DNA from 3 places in the Pseudomonas sp. 2835 genome. Region 2 is predicted to be linked to each of the others. Evidence: predicted binding sites of a transcription regulator. Region 2 holds the regulator's gene; each other region holds the start of a gene.
The links. The regulator FliA, encoded in region 2, starts transcription of late flagellar genes. The targets are predictions, from matches to a motif close to CTAAAGTTTNNNNNNNNNNNGCCGNTAA.
Positions count from the first base shown of each region.

Region 1 (10,340 bases), on a different contig from region 2:
GCCAGCTCCCACAGGTACAAAAAAGCCCGCATCGCTGCGGGCTTTTTCATTTTCAGGCCTGTGCCGGCAGTGCCAGGCGCTCGCCCATGCTTACTGCAGAGCCGGCGCCGAGCTCTTCGGCCCATTTCACCTGCTCTGGCCCGAACAGTACGACAGCTGTCGAACCCAGTTTGAAACGGCCAAGCTCCGCGCCTTTTTCCAGATGGATCGGCGCACGACTGGCTTCGTCGTAGCGCACAGTCTTCAGTTCACGCTTGGGTGGCGTTACCAGGCCGGCCCAGACGGTTTCGATCGAGGCGACGATCATCGCGCCGACCAGCACCACGGCCATCGGCCCGCGCTCGGTGTCGAACAGGCAGACAACGCGCTCGTTACGGGCGAACAGCTCCGGAACGTTTTCGGCAGTGGTCTGGTTGACCGAGAACAACCGGCCCGGCACGTAGATCATCTCGCGCAGGGTGCCGGCCAGCGGCATGTGCACGCGGTGGTAGTCCTTGGGCGACAGGTAGATGGTTGCGAACTGGCCACCCATGAACGGCGCGGCATTGGCCGGATCGCCTCCCAGCAGCTCGAGGGCGCTGAAACTGTGGCCCTTGGCCTGGAAGATGCGGCCGTGCTCGATCGGGCCGAGCTGGCTGACGGCGCCGTCTGCCGGGCAGAGGATTGCCCCCGGGGTTTCGTCCAGCGGGCGCGCGCCCGGCTTGAGGGCGCGGGTGAAGAAGGCGTTGAAGTGCTCGTAGGCGGTGACGTCTTCGACCAGGGCCTGGGACATGTCCACCTGGTAGCGCTTGGCGAACCAGCTGGTGAAGGCGTTCTTGAACCAGCGCACACGGCATTCGGCGATGCAGCCGGCCAGGCGCGAGAGCAGGTGATGGGGCAGCAGGTACTGGCTGATGATGAACAAGCGGGATTTCATTAGGTTTCCTTAAACTTCAACAGGGGTGTCGGGGTGGTTGCCCCATTCGCCCCAGGATCCGGCGTAGGCTTTGACCCGAGGGTAGCCCAGATGCTTGGCCACCAGGTAGGTAAAGCCGGAACGGTGGTGAGTCTGGCAGTGGGTGACCACTTCCTTGTCTTTGCTGATGCCCAGCTGCTCGAGGATCTCGGGCATGTCCTTGCGAATGCGCTGGTGATCGTTCAGGTCCATGCCGGCGGTCCATTCGAAATTGACTGCGCCGGGAATGTGCCCGCCCTTGGCTGCGAGAACTTTCTCGCCGCGGTATTCGGCCGGGCTGCGCGCGTCCCAGATCGCCAGGTCGGCAGCGCCGAGGCGGCTTTGCAGGTATTCGCGGGTGGCCGTAGGCTCTTCGTGCAGGGTCAGGTTGACCGTGCCGCTGGCAGCGTCGGGTACTTCAGTGCTGAGGTTGCTCGCTGGCCACGCGTGGACGCCGCCGTTGAGGTAGTGGTAACGCGAGTGACCGATTACATCCAGTAACCAGATGAAGCGCCCGGCCCAGCCGCCGCCCTCGTCGTCATAGACCACATAGACCGCATTGGCGTTATGGCCGAGCTCGGCGAAGAGTTTTTCCAGGTCGGCCTTGGCCGGCAACAGGCCCGGCGCAGGAGGCTGGCCTAGCTGGGTGCGCTTGAAGTCGACGAAGCGCGCTCCCGGAATATGCCCGCTGGCATAGCGGTTGGGGCTGGTCAGGTCGACCAGGATCAACTCTGGCGCATCCAGGCGGGTTAGCAGGTCTGCCGGCTCGATAACCAGGGGCAAGCCAGAAAAGTCAGTCATCCAGAGTCTCCAGAGCGGAACAGAGGGGGCGATTGTAGCGCATGGCTCAGGCGCTGCGGTTGCTGAAGGCGGTCAGGGCCCGCTCGATGCATTGCGCGGTTTTGCCGAAGGCTTGCACGCTGACGTCCGCCAACGGCTTGCCGCCCTGGTCGGCGACCAGCAGCATGACCACCCGGCCATTGCTCGACAGCGAGCGCAGCAGCACGTGCTCGCTGCGAAACAGGGCGCGCAGGCTGGGCGGCAGCAGGGCCGAGAACTGCGCGTGGTTTTCCGGGGTCAGGCGCAGTTGCGCCGCTTTGCTCAGCAGGCGTTGCAGCAATTTGCTCTGGTCGATGGGCAATACCAGGCTGGCCGCTTCGGCAGGAATACCGGCAATCTGGTGAACCCGCAGCTGGCTCAGGGTCTTGTCGGTCATCAGCAGCATCACCCGCTGCATGCCGCAGGCGACCAGCGCGTCGCGGGCCAAAGTCGTCAGGTGGATGGCATTGCTGAACGGGCTGGGCTCGGTCAGCAGCTCACCGCAGAGTTTGCGCCAGGCGCCCAGGGCCTGGGCCGAAGGCGTTGGCGGAGCGATCTTGCCTTGATGCAGGCGTTGCTGGTGCCAGGGCCAGAGCAGCGCCTCGGCCGGGTGGAACAGGCCGGGGCAGGCGTGATGGCGGGCGCTGATCGTAGCTTGCTGGTGCACCAGTTGCTGGACATCGTCCAGCGGGGTTTGCAGATACAGGCTGGTCAGCAATTGCCAGCGCTGCACATGCGGATTGGTCCAGCCGACTTGTGAGGCCAGGGCCAGGCCGTTGGCCAGCAGCACGGTATTGGCCGGCTGGTTGAACCAGCGGCGCAGGCTCGGTTGATCGTCCAGGCGTTGTTGCTGGTGCAGGCTGTCCTGGTCGCGGGCGATGAGGATCGCCTGGGCCAGCAGCCGGCGTTCTTCCTGAAGTAAATGGTAACCACGCGTTACCCAGTCCGGCAGGCGCCAGTGTTCGGCCAACGCCTTGCACAGGCTCATGGCCCGTACACCGAACAGCTCTTTTTCCACCCGCAGTGCCGATTCACCTTTGTGCACCACGCGCAGCTCCCATTCATCAAGGAGCTTGGGGTGGGTCAGCGCCAGGGGCCAGAGCGGGGACAGGAACAGCAAGCTACCCCAGTGGATTTCCTGCCACAGCCGCGCCAGGCGGCTGGCGAACAGGCCGTTGGCCTGCTGGCTGGCGTGCTGGCTGACCATCTGCAACTGGCGCAAGGTCGGGGCAATTTCGGCTTCCGGTAGCGCCGGCAGACGCTCCAGCAGCTCTGCGGTACGCGTCAGCCCCAGGCGGTTGAGGGCGATCTCCAGGCTCTCGGCCGGCTCGCCCTGGCCGGTGTTGCTGTGGTGGTTGGCCTCGCGCATGACGCTGAGCACCAGTGCGGGGCTGTCCTGCATCAGTTCGGCGATGTCGCGCAACGAGCGGCGGCTGTCGCCGATGGCGGCTTTTACCCGTTCGTAGCTGGCCAGCGGAACCGGCAGGCGCACGCTATCGAGGAGCTTGACCCAGGCATCGAGTGTTTTTGGTGTTTGACTTGGTACGATGGTTTCAATAGGCATGCTGGAGGTAGGCCGAACTGGCTTTTCGCCTTGACTGACTATAGTCTGGCGCAGTTCTGCCGATAAGTAGAAGAAGAGTTTTTTTAACTTCCGCTCACGACCCTGACCACGACAGTAAGTGCTTTCTATCTATGGCTAAAATTATCGGCATCATCGTCGTATTCGCGAGTGTGCTCGGCGGATATGTACTTTCCCACGGCAAGATTGCGGCCCTGATCCAGCCTTTTGAAGTGCTGATCATCGGTGGTGCTGCTTTCGGTGCGTTCCTACAGGCCAACCCTGGTTACATGACCATGCATGTAATCAAGAAGTCGCTGAAAATGTTCGGCACGCGCTTTACCCACACCTTCTATATCGAGGTGCTGGGCCTGGTCTACGAGATTCTCAACAAATCCCGTCGCGAAGGCATGATGGCGATCGAAGCCGATATCGAAGACGCCGCTGCCAGCCCGATTTTCGCCAAGTACCCGGCGGTACTGGGTGACGAGCGCATGACCGCGTTCATCTGTGACTACCTGCGCATCATGTCCACCGGCAACATGGCCCCGCACGAGCTCGAGGGTCTGTTCGACATGGAACTGCTGAGCATGAAGGAAGAACTCGAGCACCCGTCCCATGCCGTGACCGGCATCGCCGACGGCATGCCCGGCTTTGGTATCGTCGCCGCGGTACTGGGGATCGTGGTGACCATGGCCTCGCTGGGCGATGGCGACCAGAAGTCGATCGGCCTGCACGTCGGTGCGGCGCTGGTCGGTACCTTCTTCGGTATTCTCGCCGCCTACGGTTTCTTCGGCCCGCTGGCCACTTCCCTGCGCCATGACGCCAAGGAAGAGCTGAACGTCTACGAGGCAATCAAGGCCTCGCTGGTGGCTTCGGCCTCGGGCATGCCGCCATCGCTGGCCGTGGAATTCGGGCGCAAGGTGCTGTTCCCGGCCCACCGCCCGAGCTTCGCCGAGCTGGAACAAGCAGTTCGCGGTCGCTAAGCCATGGAGAACAATCAGCCCATTATCGTCAAGCGCATCAAGCGCTTTGGCGACGGCCACCACGGTGGTGCCTGGAAGATTGCCTTCGCCGACTTCGCCACGGCGATGATGGCGTTCTTCCTGGTGCTGTGGCTGCTGTCGACGGCCACCCCGGAGCAGAAGATCGCCATTGCCGGCTACTTCAAGGATCCGATCGGCTTTTCCGAAAGCGGCACGCCGTACATCATCGACCTGGGCGGTTCGCCTCAGCTCGCCCCGGAAAAGACCATCAACCCGGAAGAAAAGTCCGAGCCAACGCCTGAATCCAGCATCCCGATCGACCAGAACACGGTCGAGAGCATGGCCGAGCAGGTTGAGCGCGAGCGCCTGGAGTTGCTCCTGCAAGAGCTGCAGAACAAAGTCGAAGAGAACCCGCAACTGCAGAAGTTCAAAGACCAGATCCTCTTCGAGATCACCCAGGACGGCCTGCGCATCCAGATCATGGACGCCGAGAACCGGCCGATGTTCGACCTTGGCAGCGCGCGTTTGCAGCCGTATTTCGAGGACATCCTGCTGGCCATGGCCGACACCATCAAGGCGGTGCCGAACAAGATCAGCATCAGTGGCCATACTGATGCCAAGCCGTATTCCGGTACCGGTGACTTCGGCAACTGGGAACTGTCGGCCAACCGTGCCAATGCCGCCCGTCGCGCGCTGGTCGCCGGTGGCTACCCGGATACCCAGGTGGCACGGGTGGTCGGTTATGCCTCGTCGTCGCTGTTCGACCGGCAAAATCCGCTCAACCCGGTCAACCGCAGGATCGACATCATCGTGCTGACCAAGAAGGCCCAGCGCACCATCGAAGGCGAGCAAACCCAGCCCGCTGCGCCTGATGCCGCTCAACCTGGCGCTGCGGCGCCGGCACCGGGGGCAACGCCAGAGCAGGCTCCGGCGGCTGAGCCGGAGCCGATGCAGCCACGGGAGTTGCGGCAGAAGCTGAACATCTTCGAAGACGGTGTATTGAAGATGGACGAGAACAAGCAGTAAGCCTGCTTGCTAAACAAAACGCCCGTGCGCAGCGATGCCCACGGGCGTTTTGTTTGGCGCTACAGGCTAGAAACCACGGCGGATCTTGGCCTTGAGGTCGGCATGGAAGAAGTCGGCGTTGGAGCGGTTGGTGGCGTTGGCCTCGCAGGCTTCGCTGTCGATCGCGCGTTTGAAGGTCTGCTCGTCATGGTAGGCGCGCACGTACAGGTCGATGTGCTCGCGGTTGTTCATGGTTGGCCACTTCTCCAGATACCCCGGCAGCGTGGCCTCGCCACACTGGTAAAAGGCTACCCGGCGATTGACCAGGGTGGCGGCGCCAAGCTGGAAGGGCACCCACCAGGCCTCGGCGGTTTCCGGCGCGAGCACGGCAATCAGGTGGGTACACTGGCTGATATTGCGGCGAATGATGCCGCTGATATCGTCGGTAGTCTGCTGTGCCTCACTGTCGAACAGGTCCAGTTGGGTATTGATGCCTTCGAGCTTGAGCCGTTCATTAATGATGAAGGCTTCCAGGCGTTCGCTGTGGCGATAGCTGATAAAGACTGGCATCAGAAGTGCCCTCCCACGCTGGAGGGAGTGGCATTGATGCGTAAAAGCTGAATTGTCATGGTTGATTCCTTTCATACGCAGGGCATGGGTCGATTCGCTTCATGGCGGCGAATCTTGAAAGGTGACAATCAGCGAAAGTCTTTCGCACAGCAAGGTACGACCAGCAAAGCAGATGCTTCCCGCTTTGCTGGGTAATAAATCCTACGGATGCGTCCTACTTTGAACCGTTTGAGGCCCGTTTCCGGGCCTCAGATGTTTCAGTAAGTGTCTTGCGGCAGGCTGGCGATGATCGAGCGGTAGCTGTTCATCCGTTGCTGCTGTACGCGGCCGTCTTCCAGGGCCTTGAGCAGTGCACAACCGGGCTCGCGGTCATGCTTGCAGTCGCGGAAGCGGCAGGTACCGATCAGGTCGGTGAACTCGATGAAGCCCGCTTCGACGTCGGCGCGGCTGACGTGGCCCAGGCCGAACTCACGGATACCCGGTGAGTCGATTAGCTCGCCGCCACCAGGGAAGTGGTAGAGACGGGCGGTGGTGGTGGTGTGGGTGCCCTGCCCGGACCATTCCGACAGATCGCCGACGCGGGTCTGTACCTCGGGCAGCAGGCTGTTGACCAGCGACGACTTGCCAACCCCGGACTGACCGACAAACACGCTGATATGCCCGTCCAGCTGGGCCTGCAATTGCTCCATGCCGTTGCCGTGGTGCGCCGACACTTCCAGCAGCGGGTATCCGAGCTGGCGGTACACCGCCAGCAATGCATTAAGCGCCGGAGCGTTCTGCTCGTCGATCAGGTCGGCCTTGTTCAGCAGCAGCAAGGGGCGGATGCCGGCATGCTCGGCCGCGACCAGGTAGCGGTCGATCAGGTTGGCATGGGGTTCCGGGGCCGGGGCGAAGACGATCACGATCAGGTCGACGTTGGCCGCTACCGGCTTGAGCTGGCCGCGGCTGTCGGGCCGGCACAGCTCGGTGTGACGCGGCATCTGCGCGACGATCACGCCAATGCCCTGGTTGCCGGCGCGCCAGACTACCTTGTCACCGGTCACCAGTGCCGGCAGGTTGGCCCGCAGGTGGCAACGGAACACCTGGCCGGCAACGTCGCCGTCCTGGGCTTCGACTTCGACCTGCACGCCAAAGTGAGCGATGACCAGGCCCATTTGCTCCGGGCCGAGGTCACCGCCTTCGAGCTCCTTCAGGGTCTGTTGTTCGCGTTTGGCGGCGCGGGCAGCGCGTTCACCCTGGATTTTTTCGATGCGCCAGTTCTGGCGTCGATTGAGCTGGCGTTTGGCCATGAAGGTTCCGTGTTCGGGAGGCAATATTTAACCGCGGGGAGTTTAGCACGCTCCACTAGGCTAAACTGCGCACCTACCGAGGAGCAGAATCATGCAGAACCCACAGAACCTGATCTGGATCGACCTGGAAATGACCGGTCTGGATCCGGATCAAGACGTCATTATCGAAATGGCCACTATCGTCACCGACAGCGACCTCAACACCCTGGCCGAAGGCCCGGTGATCGCCATTCACCACAGTGACGAAGTGCTGGCGCGCATGGACGAGTGGAACACCCGCACCCACGGCGCCTCCGGGCTGACCCAGCGGGTCAAGGACAGCAAGGTCAGCATGGCCGAAGCCGAGGCACAGACCATCGCCTTCCTGGAACAGTGGGTACCGAAGGGCAAGTCGCCGATCTGTGGCAACAGCATCTGCCAGGACCGCCGTTTCCTTTATCGCCACATGCGCAGCCTGGAAAACTACTTCCACTACCGCAACCTCGACGTCTCGACCCTCAAGGAGCTGGCCGCGCGCTGGGCCCCTGAAGTGCGTGACAGTTTCAAGAAGGGCGGCACCCACCTGGCGCTGGACGATATCCGCGAGTCGATCAACGAACTGCGCCACTACCGTCAGCACTTCATCAAGTTCTGATCGCAGCGCCGCCGGCTTGTACAGACAATCCGCGCGGCGCCCCCTTTTGGTGCCTGTGGCAACTGGTTAGACTGCGCGCCCCATTGCACGGATCTGCGCCATGTTGTTGATGCTCTACCTCATTGCTATCACCGCCGAAGCCATGACTGGCGCGTTGTCTGCCGGGCGTCGCGGCATGGACTGGTTTGGTGTGGTGCTGATCGCCTGCATCACCGCCCTGGGGGGTGGTTCGGTGCGCGACGTGTTGCTGGGGCATTACCCGCTGACCTGGGTCAAGCACCCGGAATACCTGGTGCTGACCAGTTTCGCGGCATTGATGACCATCTTCATCGCGCCCTTGATGCGCCACCTGCGCTCGCTGTTCCTGGTGCTCGATGCCCTCGGGCTGGTGGCCTTTACCCTGATTGGCTGCATGACCGCGCTGGAAATGGGCCAGGGCATGCTGGTGGCATCGATCAGCGGGGTGATTACCGGGGTGTTCGGCGGGATTCTCCGGGATATCTTCTGTAACGATATTCCGCTGATCTTCCGTCGGGAGCTGTATGCCAGTGTGTCGTTCGCCGCGGCCTGGTTTTACCTGGGCTGCGTGTACTTCAATGTGCCAGGCGAGCAAGCAATTTTGCTGACCCTGTTTGGCGGTTTCCTGCTACGCCTGCTGGCGATTCGTTTCCACTGGGAAATGCCCAAGTTTCATTACAACGACGAGCATTGAGTCGATAATCGTATCGCGGGGCAAGCCCGCTCCTACAGGCCGGGGCTAATCCCTGTGGGAGCGGGCTTGCCCCGCGAAAAGTGCTGCGCCAGCGCCCACTGCACATGCTCACGTACCAGTTCCGACGGGTACTCCTGCCGCGCTTTGAGCGCCTCCAACACCTGGACAGTCGACGGCGCATTGCCAAGCCCCACCGCCAGGTTGCGCAGCCAGCGCTCATAACCGGCACGGCGTAGTGGTGAGCCTTCAGTGCTGTCGAGGAAAGTCTGCTCATCCCACATGAACAGCTCGGCAAGCCCGGCACTGTCGAGATTGTGCCGGGGCTTGAAGTCGTTTTCGCCGGTCGGTCGGGCGAAACGGTTCCACGGGCAGACGATCTGGCAGTCATCGCAGCCAAATACCCGATTGCCGATCAACGGGCGCAGATCCTCCGGGATCGCGCTTTTCAGTTCGATGGTCAGGTATGAGATACAGCGCCGGGCATCGAGCACATAGGGGCCGACAAAGGCCTGGGTCGGGCAGATGTCCAGGCAGGCGCTGCAGCGGCCGCAGTGTTCACTGGCCTGCGGCGGGTCGACCGGCAGCGGCATGTCGACAAACAGCTCGGCAAGAAAGAAGTAACTGCCGGCCTTGCGATTGAGCAGCAGGGTATTCTTGCCGATCCAGCCCAGGCCTGCCTGCTCGGCAATGGCCTTTTCCAGCACCGGGGCACTGTCGACAAAGGCTCGAAAACCGAACGGGCCGATGTCTTTCTGGATACGTTCAGCCAGGTGCTGCACGCGTTTGCGCACCAGCTTGTGGTAATCGCGGCCCAGGGCGTAGCGAGAGATGTAGGCTTTCTCAGGTTGCGCCAGCTGCTGGGCCATGCGCGTATCGCCGGGCAGGTAGTCCATGCGCAGCGACACCACGCGCAAGGTGCCGGGCACCAGCTCATCCGGGTGCGAGCGCTTGCTGCCGTGGGCGCCCATGTAGTCCATTTCACCGTGGTAGCCCGCCTCGAGCCAGCGTTCCAGGTGTTTTTCGTGCTCGCCCAGGTCCACCCCGGTGATGCCGACGTGGGCAAAACCGAGCTCTCGGCCCCAATCCTTGATCGATTGGGCCAGCGCAGGTAGATCGGGGGCAGAAGCAGACATGGGAATAAGGCAATACGGACTCAGGTGCGTATAATTCTGCCAGACATCAGAGCCTTTGACCCATGCCTCAGACCAAACACCCCGCAAACGAGCCCCATCGGCTCACCAGCGTCACCCTTGCACCCCTGGCGCCGCGTCCTGCTGACGCTCACAAGGGCGACTTCGGCCATGTGCTGGTGATCGGTGGTGATCGCGGCACTGGCGGCGCCGTGCTGCTCAGCGCCGAAGCGGCGTTGCGCTGCGGCGCCGGCCTGGTATCGCTGGTCAGCCGGCCTGAGCATGTGCCTGCGGCCATGGCCCGCCTGCCCGAGGTGATGAGCCTGGGCGTGCATTCGGCTAACCAGCTGATGGCGCCGATCGAGCGGGCCTCGGTGCTGGTGGCAGGTCCAGGCCTGGGTCAGGCGGCCTGGGGGCGCAGCCTGTTGTCGGCGGTGGCCAGCAGCCAGCTGCCTCAAGTGTGGGACGCCGATGCCCTCAACCTGCTGGCGCGCCAACCCTTGCCGTTGCCCAAGGGCAGCATCATTACCCCGCACCCGGGCGAAGCCGCGCGCCTGCTTGGCGTATCGACCGAAGCGGTGCAGGCCGACCGGCCCGGCGCGACGCGTAAACTCGCGCGCAAATACGCGGTCGTATGCGTGCTCAAGGGCGCCGGCACCCTGGTCGCCGATCCGGCCGGGCAACTGGCGCTGTGCTCGCG
Region 1 is NZ_JBNDLE010000018.1:3,025-13,364, forward strand. Features, by position in the region: gene asd (archaetidylserine decarboxylase) at 53-916, opposite strand; gene ABIE20_RS21440 (rhodanese-like domain-containing protein) at 926-1,735, opposite strand; gene ABIE20_RS21445 (HDOD domain-containing protein) at 1,782-3,317, opposite strand; gene motA (flagellar motor stator protein MotA) at 3,449-4,300, shown strand; gene motB (flagellar motor protein MotB) at 4,304-5,326, shown strand; gene ABIE20_RS21460 (TIR domain-containing protein) at 5,393-5,875, opposite strand; gene rsgA (small ribosomal subunit biogenesis GTPase RsgA) at 6,133-7,164, opposite strand; gene orn (oligoribonuclease) at 7,256-7,798, shown strand; gene ABIE20_RS21475 (trimeric intracellular cation channel family protein) at 7,899-8,510, shown strand; gene queG (tRNA epoxyqueuosine(34) reductase QueG) at 8,543-9,643, opposite strand; gene ABIE20_RS21485 (NAD(P)H-hydrate dehydratase) at 9,706-10,340, shown strand, end outside.
Region 1: a site for FliA is predicted at 3,356-3,383, ahead of motA (flagellar motor stator protein MotA). Genes of this name have one in related genera too.

Region 2 (10,340 bases):
TGCAAGGGCAGCCGGCGATCCTCCTGGTCGCAGGACCGGTACGAGCCATGCTGTCGCGCTTCGGTCGCCTGGCTGTACCGAATTTGCATGTTTTGGCGTATCAGGAAATACCTGACAACAAGCAAGTTACCATCGTCGCCACAGTGGGCCCGAACGGCTGAGGTAGTGGGTTATGCAAGTTAAGCGTTTTTTCGCCGCCGATATGCGTCAGGCCATGAAGCTGGTTCGCGATGAGCTGGGGGCCGATGCCGCCATCATTGGCAACCGACGGATTGCTGGCGGTGTCGAGCTGACGGCTGCGCTGGACTACAAACTGTCCGCCCTCGCGCCGCGGGTGCCGAATGTCGAGCTCGAAGACGAACTGCGCAAGACCCAGTCGCGCATCGTCACCGCCCAGGCCGAGCTGAGCAGCCGCAGCGAGAGCGAAGACGCCAATCGCCAGCTGTTTGCCGGCTTGCCGCTGACCGCTTCCGAACCGCTGGTCGACCCGCAGGTCGAAGCGCCGGCAGTCCCTGCCGCGCCGGCCGCCGCGCCAATTGACCAGCGTCTGTTCGACTCGATGCGTTCGGAGCTGTCGGGCCTGCGCGAATTGCTTGAAGTGCAGCTCGGCTCGCTGGCCTGGAGCCAGTTGCAGGGCAACAAGCCGCAGCAGGCCAACCTCTGGCGCCGCCTGCAGCGTATCGGTCTGTCCGGGCCGATTGCCCGCGAACTGCTCGACCTGACCACCGAAATCCAGGAGCCGCGTCACGCCTGGCGCATGCTCCTGGCACACCTGGCGCGGATGATCCAGGTGCCGGAAATCGAACCGATCGAAGAAGGCGGTGTCATTGCCATGGTCGGTCCGGCAGGCATGGGCAAGACCACCACCCTGGCCAAGCTTGCCGCGCGTTATGTACTCAAGTACGGCGCGCACAACCTGGCCCTGGTGAGCATGGACAGCTTCCGTATCGGCGCCCAGGAGCAGCTCAAGACCCTGGGGCGGATCCTCAATGTTTCGGTTACCCACGTCGATCCGGGCCAGTCGCTGGCCCAAGCCCTCGACCCGCTGCTGCGCAAGCGCGTGGTGCTGATTGATACCGCTGGCTTGCAAGCCAGCGACCCGGCGCTGCGCATGCAGCTGGAAACCCTTGCCGGGCGCGGGATTCAGGCCAAGAATTACCTGGTACTGGCAACCACCAGCCAGAAACAGGTGCTGACCGCCGCCTACCACAGCTACAAGCGCTGCGGCCTGGCCGGTTGCATCCTGACCAAGCTAGATGAAACCGCCAGCCTCGGCGAAGTATTGAGCCTGGCAATCAGTCACGAACTGCCGGTGGCCTATCTTACCGATGGCCCGCGCATTCCTGACGACCTGCACCTGCCGCGCCGGCACCAGTTGGTCAGCCGCGCAGTGAGCGTGCAGATGCAGGACGAGCCCAGCGAAGAGGCCATGGCCGACATGTTCGCTGATCTCTACCACAGCTCCGGCAAACGCGTGGGCTGAGGTGAATATGAATACGTTGCAAAGTACCTACATCAATGGTCTGCCAGGCATTTTTCAGGTGTTGAAAGCGCAGCCCAGTCATGTGGCCTCGGTCTAAGTAAGACAAGGTAAAGAACAAACATGGGTAGCATGCATCCCGTACAGGTGATCGCCGTGACCGGTGGCAAAGGTGGCGTCGGCAAGACTAACGTGTCAGTGAACCTGTCGCTGGCGCTGGCTGAGCTTGGCCGTCGGGTCATGCTGCTGGACGCCGACCTGGGTCTGGCCAACGTCGACGTGCTCCTGGGCCTGACGCCCAAGCGTACCCTGGCCGACGTCATCGAAGGCCGTTGCGAGTTGCGCGACGTGTTGCTGCAAGGCCCCGGCGGTGTGCGCATCGTGCCGGCGGCCTCGGGCACGCAGAGCATGGTGCACCTGGCCCCGGCCCAGCACGCCGGCCTGATCCAGGCCTTCAGCGAGATCGGCGACAACCTCGACGTGCTGGTGATCGACACCGCTGCGGGTATCGGTGACTCGGTAGTCAGTTTTGTCCGCGCCGCCCAGGAAGTGCTGCTGGTGGTGTGCGACGAGCCCACTTCGATCACCGACGCCTACGCCCTGATCAAGCTGCTCAACCGTGATTACGGCATGAACCGCTTCCGCGTCCTGGCGAACATGGCCCAGAGCCCTCAGGAGGGGCGCAACCTGTTCGCCAAGTTGACCAAGGTCACTGATCGCTTCCTCGATGTCGCCTTACAATACGTCGGTGCGGTGCCTTACGACGAATGCGTGCGCAAGGCGGTGCAGAAGCAGCGAGCGGTCTATGAAGCCTTCCCGCGTTCCAAGTGCGCGCTGGCATTCAAGGCCATTGCCCAGAAGGTCGATAGCTGGCCGCTGCCTGCCAACCCACGGGGGCACCTGGAGTTCTTCGTCGAGCGCCTGGTGCAACCGACGAGTGCGGGTCCGGTGCTATGAACGCCAGCGGTTATCGGATGTACAGCAAGGCTTCGCGTGACGCCCAGTACGAGCTGATCGAGCGTTACGCGCCGCTGGTCAAGCGCATCGCCTACCACTTGCTGGCACGTCTGCCGGCCAGTGTGCAGGTGGAGGACCTGATCCAGGCCGGGATGATCGGCCTGCTTGAAGTCTCCAACAAGTACGACGCGAGCAAGGGGGCCAGTTTCGAGACCTACGCCGGCATCCGCATCCGCGGCGCCATGCTCGATGAAGTGCGCAAGGGTGACTGGGCACCGCGTTCGGTACACCGCAATACCCGCATGGTCAGTGACGCGATTCGTGCAATTGAAGCAAAAACCGGCCGTGACGCTAAAGATCACGAGGTTGCTGCCGAACTTCAATTGAGTCTCGATGATTATTACGGGATTTTGAATGACACCCTGGGCAGCCGCCTGTTCAGTTTCGACGACCTGTTGCAGGACGGCGAACATGAAGGCCTGCACGAGGACGGTGCCAGTGCCCAGCTCGAGCCTTCGCGCGATCTGGAAGACGAGCGTTTTCAGGCAGCCTTGGCCGATGCCATCGCCAACCTGCCGGAACGCGAGCGTCTGGTCCTGGCGCTGTACTACGACGAAGAGCTCAACCTCAAGGAGATCGGTGAGGTCCTGGGGGTGAGTGAGTCGCGTGTCAGCCAGTTGCACAGCCAGTGCGCGGCACGTTTGCGTGGTCGCCTGGGGGAATGGCGGGCGCGTTGAACGCAGGTTCGATGCAGTCGTGAAATGTAGTGCCGAATTGATTGAATGCGCGTTCCGCGCTGAACGCGTTAAAGACTGCTTGGAGGTCTAATTGAACAAAGACATGAAAATCCTCATCGTGGACGACTTCTCGACGATGCGGCGGATCATCAAGAACCTGTTGCGTGATCTGGGCTTTACCAACACCCAGGAAGCCGATGATGGCAACACTGCACTGCCGATGCTCGAAAGCGGTCATTTCGACTTTCTGGTGACCGACTGGAACATGCCTGGCATGTCCGGTATCGACCTGCTGCGCAAGGTGCGTGCCGACGAGCGTCTGAAACACCTGCCGGTGCTGATGGTGACTGCCGAAGCCAAGCGCGAGCAGATCATCGAAGCCGCCCAGGCCGGGGTCAACGGCTATGTGGTCAAGCCGTTCACCGCCCAGGTGCTGAAAGAAAAGATCGAAAAGATCTTCGAGCGCGTCAATAGCTGAGGTACGCCACGGGGGCGCTATGGAGCAAACACAATCATCCTTGGGCGAGTTCGAGTCGACACTCAAGAAACACGCCCGGGAACTGGTCGACAGCCTTGAACGAGGCAAGTTCGGCGACGCGGTGCAACTGATCCATCAGCTGAACCAGACCCGTGACCTTGGCCTGTATCAGGAAGTCGGAAAACTCACCCGTGAGCTGCACAGCGCGATCGTCAGTTTCCAGATCGACCCGCACATGCCGCAAGCCGAGGAAGTGTCGCAGATCACTGACGCGACCGAGCGCCTGTCCTACGTGGTCAAGCTGACCGAGGGCGCGGCCAACCGCACCATGGACCTGGTCGAAGCCAGCACACCGGTACTCAACGAGCTGAGCGACGAAGCCAAGGCGCTGAGCGTCGACTGGCAGCGCTTCATGCGCCGCGAAGTGGCGGCACCGGAGTTTCGTGAACTGGCCAAGCGTGTCGACAGTTTCCTGACGCGCAGCGAGGAGGGCAACCGCAAGGTCGCCAGCCACCTCAATGACATTCTTCTGGCTCAGGACTACCAAGACCTGACCGGCCAGGTGATCAAACGCGTCACGACGCTGGTCACCGAAGTAGAAAGCAATCTGCTCAAGCTCGTGCTGATGGCCAGTCAGGTCGACCGTTTTGCCGGTATCGAACATGACCACCAGCAGCTGCGCGCTGAAAAAGATCAAGAAAAACATCCGACTCGGGGTGAAGGTCCGCAGATTCATGCCGATAAGCGTGAAGACGTTGTGTCCGGTCAGGACGATGTCGACGATCTGCTGTCCAGTCTGGGTTTTTAGGGAGCACGTTTAATGAGCTTCGGCGCCGATGAAGAAATCCTTCAGGATTTCCTGGTAGAAGCCGGCGAAATTCTTGAGCAACTGTCCGAGCAACTGGTCGAGCTGGAAAGCCGTCCGGATGATGCCGACCTGCTCAATGCGATCTTTCGCGGTTTTCACACTGTAAAAGGGGGCGCCGGCTTCCTCCAGCTCAACGAGCTGGTGGAGTGCTGCCATATCGCCGAAAACGTGTTCGACATCCTGCGCAAGGGTGCCCGGCGCGTTGACTCCGAACTGATGGACGTGGTCCTGGAAGCCCTGGACACGGTCAACAGCATGTTCGGCCAGGTGCGCGAGCGCAGCGACATCACCCCGGCCACCCCTGAGCTGCTGGCGGCGCTGTCGCGCCTGGCCGAGCCTGCCGGGGAAGACGAAGTGGCAGCCCCTGCCGCTGAACCCGAGGTGGTTGAAGCGCCGGCGGCCGAGGCCGAGGCGGATATTACCGACACCGAATTCGAACAACTGCTCGACTCGCTCAATGCGGTCAAGGCCGAGGCAGAAGCCCAGGTCGCCGAGCCTGCCGGTGACGAAATCACCGACGCCGAGTTCGAGTCGCTGCTTGACCAGTTGCACGGCAAGGGCCAGTTCGCCGCCGACAACCTCGGCGCCGCCACTGAAGTACCAGCTGGCGCTGCCACCGCTGGCGACGCCAGTGGCGACATCACCGACGATGAATTCGAAGCGCTGCTCGACCAGTTGCACGGCAAGGGTACCTTTGCCGTCGATGCACTGCCGGGCGCTGCTGCCGCCCCAGTGGAGGCCGCTGCGCCTGCCGCGTCTGGCGATCACATCTCCGAGCATGAATTCGAAGCGCTGCTCGACGAGCTGCACGGCAAGGGCAAGTTCGTTCCCGATGCGGTTGCCACGGCCGCACCGGCTGCCACCGCAGCACCCGCGAAAGCTGCGGCCAAGCTTGCCCCGGCACCTGCCGCCAAGCCAGCTGCTGCGCCAGCCCCTGCGGCCAAAGCACCGGCTGCGGCACCTGCACGCCAGGCCGCTCCGGCTGCCGAGAAGCATCCTGCCAGCGAAACCGAAACCACCGTACGGGTCGACACCGCACGGCTCGACGAGATCATGAACATGGTCGGCGAGCTGGTGCTGGTGCGTAACCGCCTGGTGCGCCTGGGCCTGAACAGCGGCGATGAAGCCATGTCCAAGGCCGTGTCGAACCTTGACGTGGTCACCGCCGACCTGCAGACCGCGGTGATGAAAACCCGCATGCAGCCGATCAAGAAGGTCTTCGGGCGCTTCCCGCGCCTGGTTCGCGACCTGGCCCGGCAGTTGAAGAAAGAAATCAACCTGGAGCTGGTCGGCGAAGAGACCGACCTCGACAAGAACCTCGTCGAGGCCCTGGCCGACCCGCTGGTGCACTTGGTGCGCAATGCCGTCGACCATGGCGTCGAGACGCCGGAAGAGCGCGAAGCGTCGGGCAAGTCCCGTGGCGGCAAGGTGGTGCTCTCGGCCGAACAGGAAGGCGACCACATCCTGCTGTCGATCTCCGATGACGGCAAGGGCATGGACGCCGACGTGCTGCGCGCCATCGCGGTAAAGCGCGGGGTGATGGACAAGGACGCCGCCGATCGCCTGAGCGAGACCGAGTGCTACAACCTGATCTTCGCCCCGGGCTTCTCGACCAAGACCGAGATTTCCGACGTGTCCGGGCGTGGCGTGGGCATGGACGTGGTGAAAACCAAGATTTCCCAGCTCAACGGCTCGATCAATATCTACTCGACCAAGGGCCAGGGCTCGAAGATCGTCATCAAGGTGCCGCTGACCCTGGCGATCATGCCGACGCTGATGGTCATGCTCGGCAACCAGGCGTTCGCCTTCCCGCTGGTCAACGTCAACGAAATCTTCCACCTCGACCTGTCGCGTACCAACGTGGTCGACGGCCAGGAAGTGGTGATCGTGCGCGACAAAGCCTTGCCGCTGTTCTACCTCAAGCGCTGGCTGGTCAGCTCGGCCGCTCATGAAGAGCAGCGCGAGGGCCATGTGGTGATCCTTTCGGTGGGTACCCAGCGGATCGGCTTCGTCGTCGATCAACTGGTGGGCCAGGAAGAAGTGGTCATCAAGCCGCTGGGCAAGATGCTCCAGGGCACCCCGGGCATGTCGGGCGCCACCATTACCGGTGACGGGCGCATTGCGCTGATCCTCGACGTACCGAGCATGCTCAAGCGTTACGCCGCCCGGCGTATTTGATTCTGGTGGCGCGGCTCACATGCCGCGCCCCCTAATGGAGTGTTTATGGCAGTCAAGGTCCTGGTGGTGGATGATTCCGGTTTCTTCCGCCGCCGTGTCTCGGAAATTCTTTCAGCGGACCCGACTATCCAGGTCGTCGGTACCGCGACCAACGGCAAGGAAGCGATCGATCAGGCGCTGTCGCTCAAGCCCGATGTCATCACCATGGACTACGAAATGCCCATGATGGATGGCATCACCGCCGTGCGTCACATCATGCAGCGTTGCCCGACCCCGGTGCTGATGTTCTCCTCGCTGACCCACGAAGGCGCTCGTGTCACCCTCGACGCGCTGGATGCCGGTGCGGTCGATTACCTGCCGAAAAACTTCGAAGACATCTCGCGCAACCCGGAGAAGGTCAAGCAACTGCTGTGTGAAAAGGTCCATACCATTTCCCGCAGCAACCGTCGCTTCAGTGCCTACGCAAGCCCGGCGCCGGCGCCGCAGCCAGCCGCGCAACCTGCCGTCAGCAGCCTGGGCAGCACGCCTGCACCCCGCGCCGCAGCACCTGTGCGCGCAGCGGCTGCGCCAGCGTCCAGTGCTTCGCCGGCGCCCAAGCGCAAGCCCTACAAGCTGGTTGCCATCGGTACTTCCACTGGCGGCCCGGTTGCCCTGCAGCGGGTTCTGACCCAGTTGCCGGCCAACTTCCCGGCGCCGATCGTGCTGATCCAGCACATGCCGGCGGCCTTTACCAAGGCGTTTGCCGAGCGCCTCGACAAACTGTGCAAGATCAGCGTCAAGGAAGCCGAGGACGGCGACATGCTGCGCCCGGGCCTGGCCCTGCTGGCCCCTGGCGGCAAGCAGATGATGGTCGACGGCCGCGGCACGGTGAAGATCCTGCCGGGCGACGAGCGCCTGAATTACAAACCGTGCGTGGACATCACCTTCGGTTCGGCGGCCAAGTCCTATGGCGACAAAGTGCTCTCGGTGGTGCTCACCGGCATGGGTGCCGACGGCCGCGAAGGTGCGCGCCTGCTCAAACAGGGTGGCAGCACCGTGTGGGCCCAGGATGAAGCCAGCTGCGTGATCTACGGCATGCCCATGGCCATCGTCAAAGCCAACCTGGCAGACGCCGTGTATGGCCTGGATGAGATCGGCAAGCACCTGGTCGAGGCCTGCGTCTGATGGATGTCTTGAGCCTTATCGGGATCATCCTGGCCTTTGTCGCCATCGTTGGCGGCAACTACCTCGAAGGCGGCCACCTGTCGGCACTGCTCAACGGCCCGGCGGCCTTGATCGTGCTCGGCGGCACCCTGGCGGCGGCCTTGCTGCAATCGCCGATGAGCGCCTTCAAGCGCGCGCTGCAGATCGTGCGCTGGATTCTGTTTCCGCCACGGGTCGACCTGGCTGGTGGTATCGACCGGGTCGTCAACTGGTCGCTGACCGCGCGCAAGGAAGGCCTGCTGGGCCTGGAAGGCGTCGCCGACGCCGAGCCGGACCCTTACGCACGCAAAGGTCTGCAGCTGCTGGTCGACGGCGCTGAGCCGGAAGCCATCCGTAGCATTCTCGAAGTGGATTTCTACACCCAGGAAAGCCGTGATGTGCAGGCCGCCAAGGTGTTCGAGAGCATGGGTGGTTATGCGCCGACCATCGGTATCATCGGTGCGGTGATGGGCCTGATCCATGTAATGGGCAACCTTGCCGACCCTTCGCAACTGGGCAACGGCATTGCCGTAGCCTTCGTCGCGACCATTTACGGCGTTGCCAGTGCCAACCTGATCCTGCTGCCGATCGCCAACAAGCTCAAGGCCCTGGCCCTGCGCCAGTCGCGTTACCGGGAAATGCTCCTCGAAGGCTTGCTGTCGATCGCCGAAGGCGAAAACCCGCGCTCGATCGAGCTGAAGCTTCAGGGCTTCATGGAGTAACACATGGCGCGCCGTCGACAACCCGAAGAGCATGAAAACCACGAACGCTGGCTGGTGTCCTACGCCGACTTCATCACCTTGCTGTTCGCCTTCTTCGTGGTCATGTATTCGATCTCGTCGATCAACGAGGGCAAGTACAAGGTCATTTCCCAGGCGCTGATCGGTGTGTTCAACGACCCCGAGCGGAGCATGAAGCCGATCCCCATCGGCGACGAGCGCCCGCTCAGCGTCAAGCCGGCCGAGCCGTTGATCAAGGACAGCGAGCAGGTCGATGCGGGCCTGGCGCAAACCAGCAGCGATCCGCTCAAGACCATTACCGATGACGTGCGCGACGCCTTCGGCGACCTGATCAAATCTGACCAGATGACCGTGCGCGGCAACGAGTTGTGGGTCGAGATCGAGCTCAATTCCTCGCTGCTGTTCGGCAGCGGCGACGCCATGCCCAGTGACGTGGCGTTCAACATCATCGAGAAGGTGGCGAAGATCCTCAAGCCGTTCGCCAACCCGGTGCACGTCGAAGGCTTTACCGACGACCTGCCGATCCGCACCGCGCAGTACCCGACCAACTGGGAGCTGTCATCGGCGCGGGCGGCGAGCATCGTCCGCCTGCTGGCGATGGAAGGAGTGAATCCAGCGCGCATGGCGTCGGTCGGCTACGGCGAGTTTCAGCCTATCGCCGGCAACGACAGCGCCGAAGGCCGTGCGCGCAACCGACGGGTGGTATTGGTGATCTCGCGCAACCTTGAGGTACGCCGCAGCCTGACCGGAACTGGCAGCGCCAATGCCACACCGGACGCTGCGATGAAGCGGGCTGGCACACAAACTGCACCGCCAGCGGTAGCACCGACGGTGGGCGACAATCGCGTCAATTCCCCGTCACCGACCCTATAACCGATCCCGGCAGGGTAGGCTGCCGTACCGGGAGGAAGCAACGCAATGAGAGTCTGGGCAGTAGCCAATCAAAAAGGTGGAGTCGGCAAGACCACCACGTCCATCGCCCTGGCCGGCCTGCTGGCCGAGGCGGGCAAGCGTGTGGTGGTCGTCGACCTCGACCCGCACGGGTCGATGACCAGCTACTTCGGGCACAACCCCGATGCGCTGGAGCACAGTTGCTACGACCTGTTCCTGCACAAGGGCACCGTGCCCGAGGGCTTGCCCGGGCAATTGCTGTTGCCCACCAGCGACGAGAAAATCTCGCTGCTGCCGTCGAGCACCGCCCTGGCCGTGCTTGAGCGCCAGTCGCCGGGCCAGAGTGGCCTGGGCCTGGTGATCGCCAAGTCTCTGGCGCAGCTTTGGCAGGATTTCGACTACGCCATCATCGACAGCCCGCCGTTGCTCGGCGTGCTGATGGTCAACGCCCTGGCGGCCAGCCAGCAGTTGGTGATCCCGGTGCAAACCGAGTACCTGGCGGTCAAGGGCCTGGAGCGCATGGTCAGCACCCTGGCGATGGTCAACCGCTCGCGCAAGCAGGCTTTGCCTTACCACATCGTGCCGACCCTGTTCGACCGCCGCACCCAGGCCTCGATGGGCACCTTGCGGGTGCTGCGCGACGCTTACCCTGAACATATCTGGCAAGGCTACATCCCGGTCGACACGCGCCTGCGTGATGCCAGTCGGGCCGGGCTGACGCCCTCGCAGTTCGACGGCAAGAGCCGCGGCGTGGTGGCCTACCGTGCCTTGCTCAAGCACCTGCTGACGCAGAACCTCGCCTTGCAGGTGGCCTGATGAATCGTCCTCA
Region 2 is NZ_JBNDLE010000012.1:80,994-91,333, forward strand. Features, by position in the region: gene flhA (flagellar biosynthesis protein FlhA) at 1-161, shown strand, start outside; gene flhF (flagellar biosynthesis protein FlhF) at 173-1,483, shown strand; gene fleN (flagellar synthesis regulator FleN) at 1,604-2,437, shown strand; gene fliA (RNA polymerase sigma factor FliA) at 2,434-3,174, shown strand; gene ABIE20_RS17980 (chemotaxis response regulator CheY) at 3,278-3,652, shown strand; gene ABIE20_RS17985 (protein phosphatase CheZ) at 3,672-4,460, shown strand; gene ABIE20_RS17990 (chemotaxis protein CheA) at 4,473-6,698, shown strand; gene ABIE20_RS17995 (protein-glutamate methylesterase/protein-glutamine glutaminase) at 6,744-7,862, shown strand; gene ABIE20_RS18000 (flagellar motor protein) at 7,862-8,602, shown strand; gene motD (flagellar motor protein MotD) at 8,606-9,493, shown strand; gene ABIE20_RS18010 (ParA family protein) at 9,539-10,327, shown strand; gene ABIE20_RS18015 (CheW domain-containing protein) at 10,327-10,340, shown strand, end outside.

Region 3 (10,340 bases), on a different contig from region 2:
CGATCATTGCCTGATCGTCGACCAAGAGGACCATTGCCGAGTTTTCGTTCATGGTCGGAAAACCGTCGAGCGGTAAATCATTCATGCGCTGTCACCTGGTCACTGCCGGCCAGCCGGCGTGGCTCAATACATATCGTCATTTTGGAAAAATTTCCATCAATCGCGCGGCGATTCGCTCCAGTGGGCGAATTTCGACGGCGGCGTCTATCGCGGCGGCTGCCTTGGGCATGCCGTACACCGCGCTGCTCTGCTGATCCTGGGCGATGGTCAGAAAGCCCTGTTGGCGCATCAGCTTCAGGCCCTGGGCGCCATCGCGCCCCATGCCGGTGAGCAGTACGCCGACCGCGTCGCCGCGCCAGTAGCGGGCCACGCTTTCAAAAAATACGTCGATGGAGGGCCGGTAGATCTCGTTTACCGGCTCCGCGGTATAGGCCAGGTTGCCGTTCTTGAGCAGGCGGATGTGGTGGTTGGTCCCGGCCAGCAGCACCTGCCCCGGTTGCGGCGGCTCGCCTTCGCGGGCCAGGCGCACGGCCAGGCCCGAGGCGCTGCTGAGCCATTCGGCCATGCCGGCGGCGAACACCTGGTCAACGTGCTGGACCAGCACGATGGCCGCCGGAAAACTGCCGGGCAAGCCTTTGAGCAGTACCTCGAGGGCCGCCGGGCCGCCCGCCGAGGAGCCGATGGCGACCAGGCCCTGGCGCTGCGCGGCTTCTCGCACCGGCGCGGCCATGGCCCGGGTCGGGGTGCTGCGCTGCTGGCCGATCAGCCAGCCGATATTGAGGATCTTGCGCAGCAACGGCGCTGCGGCTTCACGCGGATCGCCCGCGCCCAGGGCCGGGGTGTCGACCACATCGAGGGCGCCATGGCCCATGGCCTCGAACACCCGGTGGACGTTCTGCTGGCGGTCGACGGTGACGATCACGATGGCACACGGCGTTTCGGCCATGATCCGCCGGGTAGCCTCGACGCCATCCATGACCGGCATGATCAGGTCCATGAGGATCAGGTCCGGCAACTGCTCGGCGCACAGCTTGACCGCTTCGGCGCCATTGCTGGCGACCCAGATCACCTGGTGGGCCGGTTCGAATGCCAACGCCCGGCGCAAGGCCTCCACGGCCAGGGGCATGTCGTTGACGATGGCGATTTTCATCCCTGCGCTCCCCCGATCAACTCGACGACGGCGTCGAGCAAGGCATCATCGTGAAAACTGGCCTTTGCCAAATAGTAGTCGGCCCCGGCGTCCAGTCCACGGCGACGATCTTCTTCGCGGTCTTTATACGACACCACCATCACCGGCAAGGATTGCAGGCGGCTGTCGCGGCGCAACAGGGTGACCAGCTCGATGCCGTCCATGCGCGGCATGTCGATGTCGGTGATCAGCAGGTCGAAGTCTTCGCTGCGCAAGGCGTTCCAGCCGTCCATGCCGTCTACTGCGACGGCCACTTCATAACCCTTGTTGCTCAGCAGCTTGCGTTGCAGCTCGCGCACCGTCAGCGAGTCGTCGACCACCAGCACGCGTTTGCGCGCGGCTTCACGGACGCTACGCTGGCCGCGCTCGATACGCTCCAGGCGGCCGGTACTGAGGAGTTTTTCCACCGAGCGCAGCAGGTCTTCGACGTCGATGATCAGCACCACCGCGCCGTCGTCGAGCAACGCTCCGGCGGAGATGTCCTGAACCTTGCCCAGGCGCGCGTCCAGCGGCATCACCACCAGCACCCGCTCGCCGATCAGGCGCTCGACCGCCACACCATAAAGCATCTCGCGCTCGCGAATCACCACCACCTTGATGCTCTGGCCCTCACCCTGGCTCGGCGGACGGTTGAGCAACTGGCTGGCCGCGACCAAACCGATATGCCGGCCCTCATGCCAAAAATGCTGGCGGCCCTCGATCTGCACGATGGCCTCGGCCGGCAGCTCCAGGGTGCGCTCGATGTGCGCCAGCGGGAAGGCATAGGCTTCGGCGCCAACCTCGACCACCAGGCTGCGCACCACCGACAGGGTCAGCGGCACTTCGAGGTGAAAGCAACTGCCCTGGCCGCTGGTCTGGGTCAGCTCGATCGAGCCGCGCAACTGGCGAACCATGTGCTGCACGGCGTCCAGGCCGACACCGCGTCCGGACACCTCGGTGACCCGGTCGCGCAGGCTGAAACCGGGCAAGAACAGGAAGGTCAGCAGTTCGGCCTCGCTCATCTGCGCCACGGTTTCGGCGGGCGACAACTGGCGCTCGACGATGCTCTGGCGCAAGTGCGCAAGATCGACGCCGCCGCCATCGTCGCTGATCTCAAGCACCAGCAACCCGGCCTGGTGCGAGGCGCGCAGGCGGATCTGCCCTTCCAGTGGCTTGCCGGCCACCAGGCGCCGTTCGGGCGATTCGATGCCGTGATCGACGGCATTGCGCAGCAGGTGGGTCAAGGGCGCTTCGAGCTTTTCCAGTACGTCGCGGTCGACCTGGGTCTTCTCGCCTTCAATTTCCAGGCGCACCTGCTTGCCCAGCGAACGGCCCAGGTCACGGACCATGCGGCTTTGCCCGGTCAGCACATCGGCGAACGGGCGCATGCGACAGGCCAGCGCGGTGTCGTACAGCAGTTGCGCGCGCTGGCTGGCCTGCCAACCGAACTCATCGAGGTCGGAGGCTTGCTGCAACAGAATTTGCTGGGTCTCACCGAGCAGGCGCTGGGCCTGGGCCAGGGCGTCCTGGACTTCCGCGCTCTGGCCGCTGCTTTCCAGTTGCTGCTTGAGGCCATCGAGGGCACGGATACTTTGCCCATGCATGCGCTTGAGGCGCTGCAGGGTAGCCAGGTAGGGCTTGAGCCGCTGGGTTTCGACCAGCGATTTGCTCGACAGGTCGAGCAGGCTGTTCAGGCGCTCGGCAGTCACGCGCAAGACCCGCTCGCCACCCTCGCCCGTGCGTTTGCCACTGCGCACCGGCGCCGCTTCGACCTCGGGCTCGGGTTCTACGCTTGGCGGCTCGACCGCCAGGGGTTCGGGTTCCGGTTCCGGCAATAGCGCCGGCGGCGCTGCGACAGCAGGCGCGGGTGTCGCACCGGGGTCGAGCAAGGCGGCCATCTGCACCAGGAAGGTCTGAACCGCAGCGTCGATGCTGGCATCGCCCGGGGTGGCGATGCGCATCAGCAGGTCAGTGCCCTGCAACAGCGCATCGATATGTTCCGGGCGCAGCAGCAGCCGGCCTTCCTGGGCGCCGACCAGGCAGTCTTCCATCACATGGGCGACGCTGACCCCGGCATCGACGCCGACAATCCGCGCCGCGCCCTTGAGCGAGTGGGCCGCACGCATGCAGGCTTCCAGCTGATCGGCTTGGGTCGGGTTGCGCTCCAGCGCCAGCAGCCCGGCACTGAGCACCTGGGTCTGGGCCTCGGCCTCCAGGCTGAACAGCTCGAGCAACGAAGCGTCGCGCATTTGCTCTGGGGTCATGACAGGCTCCGGTTCACGGCAGACAGCACTTGGTCTTCATCCAGCACGCGAACACTGCGCCCGCGCCATTGCAGCACCGCTGCGGTAAAACGGGTTTCGCCCTGCTCGGCCTCCAGGCGACGGGGGTCCAGGCCATGGATGCCGTCCACTTCATCGACCTGGACCACCACCGAGCCGCCGGCAGCGGCGATGATCAGCATGCGCGGCATGATCCGCGCCGAGATTGGCGCCGCAGCCTGGCTTTCAAGGCCAAGCAGATCGCCCAGCGACAGGCACGGCACCAGCGCACCCCGCACATTGGCCACGCCATGCAACACCCGCGAGCGCTGGTGCGGCAAGGAATGTACCTGCTGCAGCGGTGCGACCTCGACCAGGCAGCGGGTAGCCAGTGCCAGCCACTCCTCGCCCAGGCGAAACAGCAACAGCGAGCGGCCACTACTGGCTTGCTCAGGCACCTCGCTCTGTTCGTGAGCTTCCTGGGACAGCGAGTAGCGGTCCAGCAGGCGCGTCGCCGCAGCCGCGTAAACATCGCAGTTGCGGCAATGAATATGTTCTTCGAGCAGCGGGCAGCTCTTGTCGCCATGCACGCCAATACGGTTCCAGCAGTCATCGATGCTGGCGGCGTCACTGGCGACCAGTTGCACGTCGTTGTCACCCATCATTGTTCAGACTCCCGGTCGGCGCGCCGTGCGGCCCGCTCCTGCAGGCGCCGGGCGCCTGCGACATCACCTTGCGAGGCCAGCAACGCAGCCAGGTGCACCAGCGCCTCCGGATGCTGGGGGTCGAGGTACAACGCCTTACGGTAGTGGCTCAGGGCCTCGCCGCTGTCCCCGGCGGTGTCGCTGAGCAAGCCCAGCCAGTAGAACACCTGGGCAGTGGGCGGGTACTGCTGCAAATAGCGGGCGCAAGCCGCCTGGGCTTCGGCGCTGCTGCCGGCGTTGGCCAACTGGGCGATCTGCGCCAGCAACTCGCCGGCCGATTCCTGCGCGGCGGGCCTTGCCTGCGCAGGCGCAATCGGTTGGATCTTGCGCAGCGTCACCGACGCCGGGCGCGGCACGCTGGCCGCCGTCACCGGCACGGTCAACGGCAGGGGGATAGCCAGCGGCTTGCTGGGCGGCACCGGGTCCATTGCAGCCTGGCGCACATAGGCAAACGACTGGGCAATGCCCACCGGACGCATACCCATGCGCGCCAGCAGGCTACCTTCGGCCGGGCCGATAAACAGCACGCCCTGCTCGTGGATCAGACTTTTGAGCACCTCGAACACCCGCTGCTGGGTGGGGACGTCAAAGTAGATCAGCAAGTTGCGGCAAAACACGAAATCGTAGCTGCCTTCACGGGCTTTTAGCGCCGGGTCCAAGACGTTGCCGACCTGCAGTTTGACCTGCTGGCGAACCCGCTCGTCAAGGCTATGGCCTTCGTCAGTCTCGCTGAAATGCCGCTCGCGAAAATCCAGGTGCGAGCCCCGGAACGAATTGCGCCCATACAGCGCCTGCTCGGCGCGGCCAATGGAATTGGGGCTGATGTCCATGGCGTCGACGCGAAAGCTGTGAGAGGCAAAGCCGCCGTCGAGCAGGGCCATGGCAATCGAGTACGGCTCTTCACCGGTCGAGCACGGCAGGCTGAGGATCCGCAGCGGGCGCATGCCAGCCAGCTCGGCCAGGCGTTTGCGCGCCAGGGTCAGCAGGGCATTGAACGACTCCGGATAGCGGAAGAACCAGGTTTCGGGGACGATCACCGCTTCGATCAGCGCCTGCTGCTCCTGGCTCGACTGCTGCAGCCGCAGCCAATAGTCATCCAGGTCGCGGGCTTCAAGGGTCGCGCAGCGCTGACGCAAGGCGCGTTCGACCATCGGCGCGCCGACCGAGGCAACGTCCAGGCCAATACGATCCTGCAAAAAACGAAAGAAGCGCTGTTCGCCGCTCATGCCAGGCCCCCGCCGTTCGCCGCCAGCTCAGGCGGAAACAGCAACTGGCGCACCTCGGCGCTGAGCAGGTCCTGCACGCCAATGCGCTGGAGCAGGCCGTGGGCATCCTCGCGCACCGGCCCCAGGTAAGGCGCCTGCTGGTTGTCCAGGCCATAGGGCTGGAACTCGGCGGGCTCGCAACGCAGGGTATCGGTGGCCTGTTCGAGGATCAGCCCCAGCAGCAAGTGTGGGCGCAACGGGTCGGCACGGTAGTGCACCAGTACCAGGCGCGTGCTGGTGCGCACCGGCGCCGGCAGGCCGAAACTCAAGGCGCCGACGTCAATCACCGGCACCAGCGCGCCGCGATGCGCCAGCACCCCGGCCACCCAGGCCGGGGTCTGGGCGATGGGCTTGAGCGGCAGGCGCGGCAGCACCTCGGCGACTTCATGGGCGTCCAGGGCAAAGCGCTGGTCGCCGATGCGAAACACCAGGTACAAGGTGCCGTGGGAGGCCGCATCCTGGTTGCGGCGAGGCTGTAGGTCGTTCATCGGCAGGTCAGACTTTGAACCGCGACACGCCGCCACGCAGGCCGGTGGCCACCTGGCTCAGTTCGTCGATGGCAAAGCTGGCCTGGCGCAGCGATTCGACCGTCTGGCTGCTGGCATCGCCCAACTGCGCCAGGGCGTGGTTGATCTGTTCGGCGCCGGTGGCCTGGGCCTGCATGCCTTCATTGACCATCAGCACCCGCGGCGCCAGGGCCTGGACCTGGTGAATGATCTGAGTCAGCTGCTCGCCAACCTGCTGCACCTCGAACATGCCGCGGCGCACTTCCTCGGAGAACTTGTCCATGCCCATGACCCCGGCCGACACCGCCGACTGGATCTCGCGAACCATCTGCTCGATGTCGTAGGTAGCAACGGCGGTCTGGTCGGCCAGGCGCCGCACTTCGGTGGCGACCACGGCGAAACCACGGCCGTACTCACCGGCTTTTTCCGCCTCGATGGCGGCGTTGAGCGAGAGCAGGTTGGTCTGGTCGGCGACCTTGACGATGGTCACCACCACCTGGTTGATGTTGCCGGCCTTCTCGTTGAGGATCGCCAGTTTGTTGTTGACCAGGTCGGCTGCGCCCATCACCTGGTGCATGGTTTCTTCCATGCGCGCCAGGCCCTGCTGGCCGGAGCCGGCAAGGATCGAGGCCTGGTCGGCGGCCGAGGTGACTTCGGTCATGGTCCGGACCAGGTCGCGGGAAGTCGCGGCGATTTCCCGCGAAGTGGCGCCGATTTCAGTGGTAGTGGCGGCGGTTTCGGTAGCGGTAGCCTGTTGCTGCTTGGAGGTGGCGGCGATCTCGGTCACCGAGGTAGTGACCTGCACCGACGAACGCTGGGCCTGGGACACCAGGTTGGTCAGTTCGCCCATCATTTCGTTGAAGCCGGTTTCGACCGCGCCGAACTCGTCCTTGCGGTCCAGGTTCAGGCGCACGCTGAGGTCGCCGCCGCTGAGCTTGTCCAGGGCATGGACGATACGCTGCATCGGTGCGGTGATGGCCCGCATCAGCACCAGGCCGCAGATGGTCGCGGCAACGATGGCCAGCAGCAGCGAGACGATCATGCTGAACTTGGCCGTGGCCACGGCGCTGACGATGGAGTCGGTGGCGGATTCGGCCGAGTGACGGTTGCGCTCGATCACCCCGTTCAAGTGCTTGCGGCCATCGACCCAGGCCGGGGTCAGCACCTCGGCGAGCAGGCGCTGTGCCTCGGGGTAATCCTTCTTGCGGTAGGCTTCCAGTACGGTATCCACCGCTTTCAGGTAGGCGGCTTCGAGCTGTCCGAACTGGTCGAAGCTGGCCTGGTCGTCCTTCTCGCGAATGGTCTCCTGGTAGCTGGCCATGTGCTGCTTGAGGCGCTCTTCAAAGCCCTTGTACAGCTCCATGTCGGCCGAGGTGATCTCGCGGTGGTCGCTCAGGCCCACCAGTTGCTGGGTCAGTACATAGCTGTCGACCCAGGCGCTGCGGATCATGGAGCTGTAGTAAACCCCGGGGATGCTGTCGGTTCGCACCGCTTCCTCGCCGGATTCTATGGCCACCAGTCGCGAATAGGCGGCGACCACCATCAGCGACATGATGGCGATAATCACGGCGAAGCTCGCCAGGATCCGTTGGCGCAAGGTCCAGTTTTTCACAGTCAGCCCTCAAGTGTTCTACGCGAGCAGGAAAAATGGGCAGAGTATAGCCCAGCGGCTGCGCGCATTTGCGGCTGACTTAACGGCTGGATCGGGCCAAACGGGCTAGATACTGGCCATTAGCCCGGTTTCATTGACTGGCGGCAATCTTTACCTGGTTTTCCAGCTCGCTCTTGAGCGCCGGATCAAGCTTGAGCTGGCGCGCCAGTTCGTCCAGGTAGGCACGCTCCATGAAATGTTCTTCGTCTACCAGCATGACACTGGCAATGTACATTTCGGCGGCCATTTCCGGGGTGCTGGCGGCGCGGGCGACATCGGCCGGGTCCAGCGGTTTGTTCAGCTCGGCGTGCAGCCAGTGTTGCAGCTCCTGGTCGCTGGACAGCTTGACGAATTCGCCCTCAATCAGCGCCCGCTCGCGTTCATCGACATGACCATCGGACTTGGCCGCCGCCACCAGCGCCTTGAGGATCGCCTGGCTGTGCTGCTCGACCTGGGCCGGCGGCAGGCGGTCGAGGGTTTGCGGCTCGCCCTGTACGGCGGCGCCCTGCTTGGCCTGCCAGTTGCCGTAGGCCTTGTAGGCGATCACCCCGAGGGCCGCCAGGCCGCCGTAGGTCAGGGCCTTGCCGCCGTACTTGCGAGCCTTTTTGTTGCCCAGCAGCAAGCCCATCGCCCCTGCCGCCAGGGCACCGCCACCGGCACCTGAGAGCAGGCTGCCCAGGCCACCACCGCCCTTGCCGCCGAGCAGGTCGCCAAGGCCGCCGGATTTGCCGGCGGGGCTTTTGCCGCCCTGGTTCTGCAGCAGGTCCTGGCCGGATTTGAGCAGTTGATCGAGCAAGCCACGGGTGTTCATGGGGCATCTCCATGGGGAGGAAAGAAGCCCAAAGAGTACTGCCGCTGGCTGAAGCGAAGCTGAATGCATTTGCTTCCAGATGTTGCCTACGCTTAAACCAGCTATACCTGCACTTTCACCGCCCCGAGATAATTCCAACAAGAGGGAACACCATGTTCGTGCACAAGACCGCCACGCTCTGCGCCCTGAGCACCGCCCTGCTGGCCAGCGCCAGCCTGCAGGGCGCCGAACCCTTGAAAGCCGTGGGCGCCGGCGAAGGCCAGCTGGATATCGTTGCCTGGCCGGGTTACATCGAGCGCGGTGAAAGCGACAAGGCCTACGACTGGGTGACCGGCTTCGAGAAAGACACCGGCTGCAAAGTCAGCGTCAAGACCGCCGCCACCTCTGACGAGATGGTCAGCCTGATGACCAAGGGCGGTTACGACCTGGTCACCGCCTCCGGTGACGCCTCGCTGCGGCTGATCGCCGGCAAGCGCGTACAGCCGATCAACACGGCGCTGATCCCCAACTGGAAGAACCTCGACCCACGGCTCAAGGACGGCGCCTGGTACGTGGTCAACCAGCAGGTGTACGGCACGCCGTACCAGTGGGGCCCGAACGTGCTGCTGTACAACACCAATGTATTCAAGCAGGCGCCCAGCAGCTGGGGGGTGGTGTTCGAGCCCCAGGATCTGCCCGACGGCAAGCCCAACAAAGGCCGGGTGCAGGCCTACGACGGGCCGATCTACATCGCCGATGCGGCGCTGTACCTGAAATCGGCCAAGCCCGAACTGGGCATCCAGAACCCCTACGAACTGAACGAAACCCAATACAAGGCGGTGCTCGACCTGCTGCGCCAGCAACAGCCGCTGATCCACCGCTACTGGCACGACGCCACAGTGCAGATGAGTGACGTCAAGAACGAAGGCGTAGTCGCCTCCAGCTCCTGGGGCTACATGGTCAATGGCCTGCAAGCCGACAAGCAGCCGGTGGCCTCGACCATTCCCAAGGAAGGTGCCACCGGCTGGGCCGACACCACCATGCTGCACAGCGAGGCCAAGCACCCCAACTGCGCCTACAAGTGGATGGACTGGTCGCTGCAGCCCAAGGTCCAGGGTGACGTAGCGGCCTGGTTCGGCTCACTGCCAGCGGTGCCGGCGGCTTGCACCGGCAGCGAACTGCTCGGTGCCGAGGGCTGCAAGACCAATGGTTTCGACCAGTTCGACAAGATCGCCTTCTGGAAGACCCCGCAGGCTGAAGGCGGCAAGTTCGTGCCCTATAGCCGCTGGACCCAGGACTATATTGCGATCATGGGCGGCCGCTAGGGCCCTATCGCGGGGCAAGCCCGCTCCCACCTGAAAACACGGGCTTGCTCCCTCTTGCTGGAGCTTCGCACCATGACCCTTGCAGTGCAGTTCACCAATGTCTCGCGCACCTTTGGCGAGGTCAGGGCCGTTGACCAGGTATCGGTCGACATCCACGACGGCGAGTTTTTCTCGATGCTCGGGCCTTCGGGTTCGGGCAAGACCACCTGCCTGCGCCTGATCGCAGGCTTCGAGCACCCCAGTGCCGGGTCGATCCATATCCACGGTGAAGAGGCGGCGGGGTTGCCGCCCTACCAACGCGACGTCAACACGGTGTTCCAGGACTACGCGCTGTTCCCACACATGAACGTACGCGACAACGTCGCCTATGGCCTCAAGGTCAAGGGCGTGGCCAAGGCCGAACGCCATGCCCGCGCCGAAGAAGCCCTGGCCATGGTTGCCCTGGCCGGCTATGGCCAGCGCAAGCCGGTGCAACTGTCTGGCGGCCAGCGCCAGCGCGTGGCCCTGGCGCGGGCGCTGGTCAACCGTCCGCGGGTGCTGCTGCTCGATGAACCGCTGGGAGCGCTGGACCTGAAACTGCGCGAACAGATGCAGGGCGAACTGAAAAAACTGCAGCGCCAACTGGGCATCACCTTCATCTTTGTCACCCATGACCAGACCGAGGCGCTGT
Region 3 is NZ_JBNDLE010000005.1:81,376-91,715, reverse strand. Features, by position in the region: gene ABIE20_RS08695 (diguanylate cyclase) at 1-85, opposite strand, end outside; gene ABIE20_RS08690 (chemotaxis response regulator protein-glutamate methylesterase) at 137-1,150, opposite strand; gene ABIE20_RS08685 (hybrid sensor histidine kinase/response regulator) at 1,147-3,432, opposite strand; gene ABIE20_RS08680 (chemotaxis protein CheW) at 3,429-4,094, opposite strand; gene ABIE20_RS08675 (CheR family methyltransferase) at 4,091-5,359, opposite strand; gene ABIE20_RS08670 (chemotaxis protein CheW) at 5,356-5,886, opposite strand; gene ABIE20_RS08665 (methyl-accepting chemotaxis protein) at 5,894-7,516, opposite strand; gene ABIE20_RS08660 (tellurite resistance TerB family protein) at 7,647-8,366, opposite strand; gene ydcS (putative ABC transporter substrate-binding protein YdcS) at 8,519-9,670, shown strand; gene ABIE20_RS08650 (ABC transporter ATP-binding protein) at 9,743-10,340, shown strand, end outside.
Region 3: a site for FliA is predicted at 7,596-7,623, ahead of ABIE20_RS08665 (methyl-accepting chemotaxis protein). Genes of this name have one in related genera too.